One region of the Labrenzia sp. PHM005 genome, then DNA from elsewhere that is predicted to be linked to it. Evidence: riboswitches for the same ligand, from Rfam matches in the RefSeq annotation. Region 1 holds a riboswitch; each other region holds the start of a gene.
What was found. A riboswitch is a leader RNA that binds a small molecule or an ion and turns the genes downstream of it on or off. The one in region 1 is predicted to bind S-adenosylmethionine.
Positions count from the first base shown of each region.

Region 2: another riboswitch for S-adenosylmethionine. It lies ahead of FJ695_RS26825 (hypothetical protein); the one in region 1 lies ahead of metA (homoserine O-succinyltransferase).
Region 3: another riboswitch for S-adenosylmethionine. It lies ahead of FJ695_RS24840 (O-succinylhomoserine sulfhydrylase); the one in region 1 lies ahead of metA (homoserine O-succinyltransferase).

Region 1 is NZ_CP041191.1:4,481,964-4,485,232, forward strand. It holds gene FJ695_RS20255 (GNAT family N-acetyltransferase) at 1-1,231, shown strand, start outside; SAM-I-IV-variant riboswitch at 1,340-1,457, shown strand; gene metA (homoserine O-succinyltransferase) at 1,492-2,409, shown strand; gene FJ695_RS20265 (aminotransferase class V-fold PLP-dependent enzyme) at 2,448-3,269, opposite strand, start outside.
Region 2 is NZ_CP041191.1:5,924,114-5,927,382, reverse strand. It holds gene FJ695_RS26845 (Rrf2 family transcriptional regulator) at 1-203, opposite strand, end outside; gene FJ695_RS26840 (group III truncated hemoglobin) at 305-772, shown strand; gene FJ695_RS26835 (hypothetical protein) at 785-1,003, shown strand; gene FJ695_RS26830 (acyl-CoA thioesterase) at 1,235-1,579, shown strand; gene FJ695_RS26825 (hypothetical protein) at 1,580-1,879, opposite strand; SAM-I-IV-variant riboswitch at 1,920-2,045, opposite strand; gene FJ695_RS26820 (ABC transporter ATP-binding protein) at 2,131-2,847, opposite strand; gene FJ695_RS26815 (ABC transporter permease) at 2,849-3,269, opposite strand, start outside.
Region 3 is NZ_CP041191.1:5,489,516-5,492,784, reverse strand. It holds gene FJ695_RS24850 (YigZ family protein) at 1-275, opposite strand, end outside; gene FJ695_RS24845 (2'-deoxycytidine 5'-triphosphate deaminase) at 446-1,582, opposite strand; SAM riboswitch at 1,710-1,789, shown strand; gene FJ695_RS24840 (O-succinylhomoserine sulfhydrylase) at 1,833-3,032, shown strand; gene FJ695_RS24835 (DUF3885 domain-containing protein) at 3,056-3,269, shown strand, end outside.

The sequences.
Region 1 (3,269 bases):
GGCTGATGTTCCGGCAGACAAATGGGACCAGGTCGCCAACCCTGGATGGCAGCTTACGAGCACGGGCGGATTAACGCCCACGCCAAACTGCACGAATTCCATTGATCTGACTGCAGCGCTCTCTCCAGAAACGGATAATCAATCCAGCAACACCGCCTTCAATCCGTTTCTATCCCACGCTTTTTTGCAGGCGTTGGAAGCCGCTGGTTGCGCCACCCGCCAGACCGGCTGGGTGCCCCGGCACATAATCCTGGAAGATGCGTCTGGGGCCGTTTTTGGCGCGGTTCCGGCCTATCTTAAAAGTCATTCGCAGGGGGAATATGTCTTTGACCACGGCTGGGCGGATGCGTTTTACCGGGCGGGTGGCGACTATTATCCCAAGCTGCAGATCTCTGTGCCGTTTACTCCAGCGACTGGCCGGCGGTTCCTGACCAGTCCGGACATCAACCGAGAGGCCGGTATCCAGGCGCTCGCGGCGGGCCTGGTTCAAGTGTGCCAGCGCACCGGCGCCTCGTCGGTCCACGCAACGTTCCTGACAAAACCGGAATGGGGCACACTCGGAGAACTCGGTTATTTGCAACGCACCGACCAGCAATTTCATTGGGATAACCATGGTTACGAGGACTTTGATCAGTTTTTGAGTGATCTGGCTTCGCGCAAACGCAAGGCGATCAAGAAGGAACGCCGCGAAGCGCAAAGCGTCGACGGCCTTGAAATTGAGTGGGTAACCGGCAGCGGCCTTACAGAAGCGCACTGGGACGCGTTTTACCGCTTTTACATGGACACCGGGTCGCGAAAGTGGGGCAGTCCCTATCTCAACCGGGAGTTCTTTTCACTGATCAACGAGCGGCTGGCTGAACGCATCTTGCTGGTGCTGGCCAAACGGCACGGCCGTTACATTGCTGGCGCCTTGAACTTCATTGGCTCTGAAACACTTTTCGGCCGCCACTGGGGCTGCAATGAACACCACCCCTTTCTGCACTTTGAGCTTTGTTATTACCAGGCCATCGATTTTGCCATCGCGAAGGGCCTCAAACGCGTTGAAGCAGGCGCACAAGGCGCGCACAAGCTGGCTCGCGGATATTTGCCGCAGACCACCTATTCCGCCCACTGGATAGCTCATGAGGGGCTCCATCAGGCCGTTGCAGATTATCTGGAACATGAGCGGCTGGCGGTGGAACGGGAAAACCAGGCATTGGCGGAACAGGCGCCGTTCAGGAAGGAACCGTAACTGTGTTGTCGGGGTTTTCCTTGGGGGCCCCCAAATTTTACTCCAGTCACAACAATGACATTTGCCCGATCAGGGCTTGCCGGATCGGTTTTCTTCGATTACCTAGATTGCCATCATCAAGAGTTGGGACAGATGCCCCACGCCAACCTGCCGATCCGGGCAAGGTGGTTCTTCGAAGAGAAGATGCGGCCCGAGAGCGATCTTAGCGGCAACAAATCGGATCTCAAGAAGGCATCTGTCTCTGGTTACGGGACGTGCAAATGCCGATAAAAATACCAAACAATCTTCCTGGCCGCCCAATTCTGGAATCTGAAGGCGTGATGATCATCCGCGAAGCGGATGCGATCCGGCAGGATATCCGGCCGATTAACATCGGTCTGCTCAACCTGATGCCGAACAAGATCAAAACCGAGACTCAGTTTGCCCGTCTTCTCGGCTCCACGCCCCTGCAGATCGATCTTACTTTGGTGCGCATGACCAACCACGTGGCGCGCAACACGTCGCAAGAGCATTTGTCTGCCTTTTATCAGCCCTGGGAAGAGGTGAAGACCCAAAAATTTGACGGCTTCATCATCACCGGCGCCCCGGTTGAAAAACTGCCCTTTGAGGAAGTCGGCTATTGGCAGGAAATGTGTGACGTTCTGGATTGGACCCAGACCCATGTGCATCGGACCATGACGATTTGCTGGGCAGCTCAAGCAGCCGCCTATCACTTTTATAAGATGCCGAAGTACGCCCGCGATACCAAGGCGACCGGGGTTTACCGCCAGCGGACCCTGGTGCCCGCCTCGCCTTATTTGCGCGGGTTTTCGGACGACTTCTGCCTGCCGGTCTCCCGCTGGACCGAAACCCGGAAAGCCGACATTCCGGCGGAAAGCAATCTTGCAGTGCTGGCCGAGGATGATGAGACCGGCATGTGTCTGCTGGATGACCCGGACCACCGCAGCCTGCACATGTTCAACCACATTGAATATGACACCACGTCGCTAGCGGACGAGTTTGAACGGGACAGCCAGGTGTCGGAGACCCCGATCCGGCCGCAGAACTATTTCCCGGGTGACGACGCAACGCTCGATCCGGTGAACCGCTGGCGGGCTCATGCCCACCTTCTGTTTGGCAACTGGATCAACGAGATGTATCAGACGACTCCGTTCGATCTGGAAAAGATCGGCGAGTAGATTTCTTGGAGCGCCTTTAAGGGCGCTCCATCTTTCGTTCATCCGACGATCTCTGCCTTGGCCTTGGCAATGGCCGCGATCAGCCGGTCGATGTCCTCGTCATTGGTCGCCCAGTTGGAGACGCTGATCCGGAAACCCGTTTTTCCTTGCCAGGTGGCTGGCCCGAACCAGGCTTCGCCGCTGTTTTGAACATGCTCGGTGATCCGGGCACAGGCGTCTTCGTTTTTGGGCAACGTGACAAACACCTGATTGAAATGCACATCGTGCGGTACGGTAAACCCGAGGGCCGATAGATCGCCGGCAATGCGTTTTGCATGACCATGAAACCGGTCGACCATCTCGACAACCCCTGCCCGGCCAAGCGACAGCAGGGCTGCCCAGGTTTCCGCTCCGCGTGCCGAGCGGCTGAATTCCGGAGCACGGTCGGCCGGGTTCGGATCTGCGGCCGGAAGGTAAGACGCGCCGATAGCCATCGACGCCTGCATATCTTCCGGGTGCCTGCACAGCGCAAGACCGGAGTCGTAGGGTGTGTTCAATGTCTTGTGGGAATCGACCACCCAGCTGTCCGCGCCGTCCAATTTCTTCAGTTTGAAACCGGCCTCTTCGGACACCTTTGCCCAAAGACCGAAAGCCCCATCCACATGGAGCCACGCATTGGCAGCCCGGCATTTCTCCGCAAGGCCCTCGAATGGATCAAACGCGCCGGTACAGACGTTGCCTGCTTGCGCCAGTACCAACGTGCGTTCGTCGAGTTCGGGTACTTCATCCAGTTTCATCTGGCCCTGATCGTCTACGTCGACCCACTCTATGTCCTGTGTGCCTAGACCTGCCATGCGAAGGGATTTCAGGACGGTCGCATG
Region 2 (3,269 bases), 1.4 Mb from region 1:
CTTTTGGCAATTCGGATCCCGCCGCCACGGCCGCGAGTCGTTTCCAGGTAACCGGCTTTCGCGAGCTGGGCGACGATCTTCATGACATGTGATTTGGCCAGGCCGAGTTGAAGGGTCAATTTATCGACGGTTTGCGGGGCGTCGGATTGGCAGATTGCCATCAGAATTCTCAAGGCAAAATCGCTGGCTTGGCTCAAGCGCATATGGGTCTCTTTAAAACATTCATTTTAGATGTTGATTTTAGCGTGAAGATCTGTCATTTAAAAGATGCATTTGAAATGAATGTTATTAGGGCGCGATGCAGATGGACAATATGAGCGGTGATTGGGATGGCGATGTCTTTCGCGCAGACGATGCGCCAAGCCGTCAATACACTGAAGTGGATCCCGAGACGATCCACATCCTCGTGCATTCATTTTATGGAACAATCCGGTCTCACGCCCGGCTCGGCAAGATTTTCGAAACTCGGCTCGACGGACGTTGGCCGGAACATCTGGCCAAGATGGAGACCTTTTGGCAGTCGGTGCTTTTGAAGAACGGGACTTACAAGGGCAAACCGGTACCGGCGCATTTGAAGCTGAAAGAAGTTGTTAGCTCAGACTATGCGCAATGGTTGAGTGTTTTCAGGCCGGTGACCCGGTCAGTCTTCATTCCGGAGCTTGCAGACGAGATCATCATCATCGCGGAGCGGATCGCGCAGAGCCTTTGGCTTGCCACTTTCGGCATGGCCGGCAGCGAACCGCCTGCGGACCTTTTTTCCAACAAAGCCTGATAGGAGGGGCTCATGTTACCGGCAATCGTTTTGGCTGCTGAAGCCATGGTTGTTGTCTGGTTCACTGTCTTCATCACGATGATGGTGTCCATGTATCTCGATTCCAGATCTTTGCCCTTGCCGAGACTGGACATTGCCGGGCGCACGCTACTGGGCAGCGCCAAACTGGCGTTTGCGGTGGGTATGCTCGCACTTGCCGGTCTTACGATTTTCGAATTGCCGGTTTCCTGAGCGAAAGGAGTAAAACGATGAACCGTTCGAATTGGATCCATCGGGGACTGCCAGTGTTGCTGATCTGGGTTGCCGCGCCTATGCCGCTCTGGATTATGGCGATCCTGATGCTGATTATCTAAACGGAAACATTGTCTTTCGAAGTGGTTGGTCTAGTCTTTCGGACGGAAATGACGAGGAGTGACCGCATTGAGTGAAGAACAGCCGTACGGCGAACTAACCCTGCGCACCATGGCTATGCCAGCAGATACCAACGCCAATGGCGATATTTTTGGCGGCTGGGTTCTGTCGCAAATGGACTTGGCGGGCGGGATTGCGGCCGGACAACGGGCGTCAAGTCGTGTGGTGACCATCGCGGTCGATAAGATGAAATTCATCCGGCCCGTGCATGTCGGAGATGTCTTGTGCATCTACACCAGCGTTGGCCGGGTCGGCACCAGCTCCATGGAAATCAAGCTGGAGGCTTGGGCGCTCCGGCATCGCTTCGGCGGACGCGAGAAGGTAACGGAAGCCATCTTCACCATGGTTGCCGTCGACGAAAACGGCAAACCACGTCCCGTTCCCAAAGAGGGTTGATTAGACCGCTTGATCATCCCGGCGGTATAAGAGGTCCGCAAACAGCTCCTCGTCAACCGCACATATGCAGCCGTTCGCCCAGAGCCGCAGCAGCGCTTGCAAGCGGTTGACGCGTTCGGGCTGGGAGAGCGGTTGTTTGTGACACGGCAGGCCGCCATAAATCCGAATGGTTTTTAAGCGTGCTAGAACACAGTCTTCTGCCGTTTGTTGCCAGATACGCGACGCTGAACATTCGGCGTCGCCAACAGTGTCAGATTCGATCAATTCAGCCACTTGTCCGGCCAAAGCATCTTGAAACAATTAATCCTCCATCGGTTGCCCGAGGAGGACTGGCGCAAGAAAACAACCGCTTCGTTGCTGAGGAGCCCCTTTTTGAGTGTCTCTCCAGCCGCATCCCTGTTGCGGAAACCACCTTGCCCGGTCTGGCAGGTTGGCGAGGGCGCCAGCCCTTCTCTTGATGATGGCGCGCTTATGCCATGAGTTTTGTCCTTTGGCAACCGGGCGGGAGACGTCCGCCTTCCCTTTAGGCATGTAATCCTATGCGAGCGGGTCTATTGGTCGCGGTCATAATCGATCTTGCCGTCGACGAGATGGATCCGGCGTTGCATCCGTCCTGCGATATCCATGTCGTGGGTGACGGCAACGACGGTGGTTTGCTGTTCTTCGACAATTGATTGCAGAGAGGCAAACACCTGTTCGGTGGCAGCGGAATCCAGACTGCCAGTTGGCTCATCCGCAAGGATCAGATCCGGAGCATTGGCGAGCGCCCTGGCAACAGCCACCCTCTGGCGCTGCCCGCCCGATAACTGCGCGGGCCGCCTGTGCAGGAAATCCGCCAGTCCCAGCGCTTCCAAAAGTCCAGCAGCCCGATCCTTCTGGTTGGATGCGGAGAGGGCGCCAAGCTTCTGCATCGGGATCAGGACATTTTCCAGGGCCGTGAATTCCGGCAGGAGAAAATGAAACTGGAAGACAAAACCGATCTTCTCCAGCCGCAATTGGGCGTGGTCGGATTTTGAAAGATCGTGAGTTTTGCGGCCGCCAATCAGCACTTCGCCGGATGTCGGCCGGTCCAGAAGGCCAAGCAGATAGAGCAGCGACGATTTTCCGGAACCCGACGGCCCGGTGATCGCGACAAACTCGGCAGCGCCAACAGACATCGAAATATCTTCGACCAGCGTCACGGGAACAACTGCCGGCAGGATGCGCGTCAGGTTCCTCGTTTCCAGAAGCGGGGGAGGCGCAGTTTCCAGTATCTTGCCGCCGCTCATCTCAGGTCGCACCCCTGATGATGTCGACCGGATTGAGCGCCGCTGCTTTCCGCGCAGGCACAAATCCAGCTACCCCGGCAGACACCAGCGCCAAGGCGCTGGCGATCAGATAATGCAGATAAGAAAAATGGATCGGCAGACGGGTCATCTCAATGTCGGTGGTGACTTCGAATTTCACCGTTGCCAGGTAACTCGACAGACCAAAGCCGAGCGCCGAACCTGCAAGCGCGCCAAGTATGCCGATCACCAGCCCTTCAAGCACGAAAATCTGCTGAATGTCAGTTTCCGGAAATCCGAGGGATTTCAAGATGGCAATGTCTTTGGCCTTCTCATGAACGATGGTGGAGATGATGTTGTAAATCCCGAATCCGGCTACCAGCAGAATGCCGCCGACCGCGGTGTACATGATGATGTTGCGGATG
Region 3 (3,269 bases), 1.0 Mb from region 1:
GCGCAGTTGATCAGCTCAGCCCCTTGAAGAACACGCAAAGTCGGCATGCCGGAAGTCCCGGCCGGTTCGCCATCATCTTTGCCGCTTTCTTCAATTCGGCCATCGTCCAGGAGGCGTCGGTGGGCGGTGACGATGTGGTTGGCCTTCTTATGCTCCTTGCGCAACTCCTCCAGCCGGGCTTCGAACTGGCCAACTGGCACAAGAAACGCCAGAAATCGGGATTTCCGGTCCTCCAGAAAACCTTCGAATTCGCGGGTGATGGTTTTGAAGGGCATATTGGCGCGTCATCCCGCACGCAGCGAAAGCGAAGATGCGGGATCGGAGAGCTGAATGGATCGTCTATAATCCGCGCCCATTCGGCCGATAATTTGCGGCCTGCCGATCCCGGGTCGCGCTTCGCTTGCCCAGGATGACATTAGGACGGTTACGCATAATGGAAGGCTGATCACTCAACTGCCCGAAAATGCTTCGACAGCTTCAGTGCCTGGCCCTGGTAGTTAGAGCCGATGCCTTCGCCGTAGAGTGTTGCCGGACGTTCGGCCATATGTTCGTAAACCAGACGCCCAATGGTTTGGCCGTGTTCAACGATAAAGGGCACATCGTGGGAGCGAACTTCCAGAACGGCCCGGGAACCGATGCCGCCTGCGCCTGCATGGCCGAAGCCCGGGTCGAAGAAACCGGCGTAGTGAACGCGGAACTCGCCCACCAGCGGATCGAATGGCACCATTTCAGCCGCATAGTCCGGCGGTACGTGGACCGCTTCCTGGCTGACAAGAATATAGAACGCATCCGGGTCGAGGATCAGTTCGGCGTTCTGGCGCCGGTAGATCGGTTCCCAGAAATCGAGCGGGTCCTGTGCACCGACTTTATCAACATCAATCAAGCCGGAGTGATGTTTGGCGCGATAACCGACCAGGCTGCCAGGGCCGGTGCCTTCCAAATCAATAGACAGCTGCACCCCGCCGCCAATCCGCTCATTGCCACCGCTCATCAGGGTTTCTGCCTGATGGATGTTCTCCAAATCGGCATCCGGGATCAGGGATTGTCCACGCCGGAAGCGGATCTGGCTGAGCCGCGAACCGGAGCGCACCAGGATCGGAAACGTGAGCGGCGAGATTTCGGCATATAGCGGGCCGGTATAGCCAGCTGGTATGGTGTCGAAGGCCTGACCGTTGTCGGTGATGACCCGTGTAAAGACGTCCAGACGGCCGGTCGAGCTTTTCGGATTTGCGGTTGCCGAAATGTCGGTTCGCAGCGCCAGGCTTTCCTGCAAGGGAACGATGTAGACGCACCCCGTCTCAAGAACCGCACCCTCTTGCAGGTCTATTGTGTGCAACTTCAGCTGCTCCAGCCGGTCGGCCACTTTAATGTCCGGACCTGGCAGAAAACTTGCGCGCACCCGGTAAGCAACAGACCCGAGCCGCAGATCCAGGCTGGCCGGTTGAACCTGGCCGGTGACCGGTGGCATTTCAGAGGAAATCTCCTGTGCCGCGAACATGGCGTGAATGACGCGCTCGGGCAAAATCCCGCTGGCCTCAAGCAGCGCGCTTCCGGTGGTGGCTGGGTCCGCTGTAACGTTCATCAATTCATCCTGCACTCGTCGTCTACCGTCCTTAGCGGATGCAGCGGGTCAGGCCAACAGACTTTCTGCTTAGATCGAGGAAATCCTTGGCTCAAGATTGACCAATCCGCCGTTTTCGCTTAAGTGAAAGCCAACTCGTGGTGATTTGGGCCGGCCGGCTTGCAGCCACGTTAAATAAGTCGCTAAATAGGCCGGAGGTGCGAACCCCGGTCTTGAGGCTGGGGTTTTTTCGTTTGGAGCGAATATCGACATGACTGACACCAAGAACACCGCCGGAACCAACTGGCGCCCTGCAACCGCACTCGTTCATGGCGGCACCACCCGTTCACCGTTCGGCGAAACGTCCGAGGCCATGTATCTGACCCAAGGGTTTGTCTATACCGATGCGGAAGCCGCCGAAGCCCGATTCAACGGTGAAGACCCAGGATTTGTCTATTCGCGCTACGCCAATCCGACTGTGGCCATGTTCGAAGACCGCATCAAGATGCTGGAAGGTGCAGAAGCCGCAAGAGCGACCGCGAGCGGCATGGCGGCTGTCAATCTGGCGCTGATGGCATCGGTCAAGGCAGGCGATCATGTGGTCGCCGCCAAGGCGCTCTTCGGGTCTTGCCGCTACATCTGTGAGACTTTGTTGCCGCGCTTTGGTGTTGAAAGCACGCTTGTTGACGGCACCGACATTGAGCAGTGGAAAGCAGCAGTCAAGCCGAACACCCGGGCGCTATTTTTGGAGAGCCCGACCAATCCGACGCTGGAAGTTATTGATATTGCAGCCGTTGCGGAAATTGCCAAGTCGGTCGGCGCGCGTTTGATTGTCGACAATGTGTTTGCGACGCCGATGTTCCAGTCGCCACTTGAGCTGGGCGCGGATGTTGTCGTCTATTCCGCGACCAAACACATTGACGGGCAGGGGCGTTGCCTCGGCGGTGTTGTTTTGTCCGATGAAGAGTGGATCACCGAGGAGGTGATGCCCTTTGTCAAACACACTGGCCCGCATATGAGCCCGTTCAGCGCCTGGGTGCTCTTGAAAGGTCTCGAGACCCTGCCGCTCCGCGTGGCTCAGCAGACAAGCAGCGCCGGTCAGATTGCTGATTTCTTAGCCGGAAAAGCGAAGGTCAAGCAGCTTATTTATCCGGGCCGGGACGACCACCCGCAGGCGGATGTAGCCAAGCGCCAAATGCGCGGCGGTTCGACCATGCTGGCGCTGGAAATCGAAGGCGGCAAGGAGGCGGCCTTCAGGTTTGTCAACGCACTGGACCTCATCAAGATTTCCAACAATCTGGGGGACGCCAAAAGCCTGATTACTCATCCGGCCACGACAACCCACCAGTCGATCGGGGAAGAGGCTCGCGCTGAGCTCGGCATCACCGACGGCATCCTGCGCCTCTCCGTCGGATTGGAAGATCCGCAGGATCTTTTGGAAGACGTTGAGAAGGCCCTGGCGGCGATTTAAGTCGTAACCGGGAGAGTGACCTGTTGTCGAAGAAAACTGCGCAGCAAGAAGTGTACGAACGCTTCCTCGAGGTTTTCGGAATAGAGTGCCTACCAGGCGGTCTGTTCTATCAGTTTGAGCACAGCCTCAGGTTCGAACTAGGTGATCCATTGAGTATGGATCAGCCGATAAGGCGTTTTTTGCAGGCGCATCGAAGATCGGTGAAGATAGCTGAAACGGTGTTCGACAAACCCGACA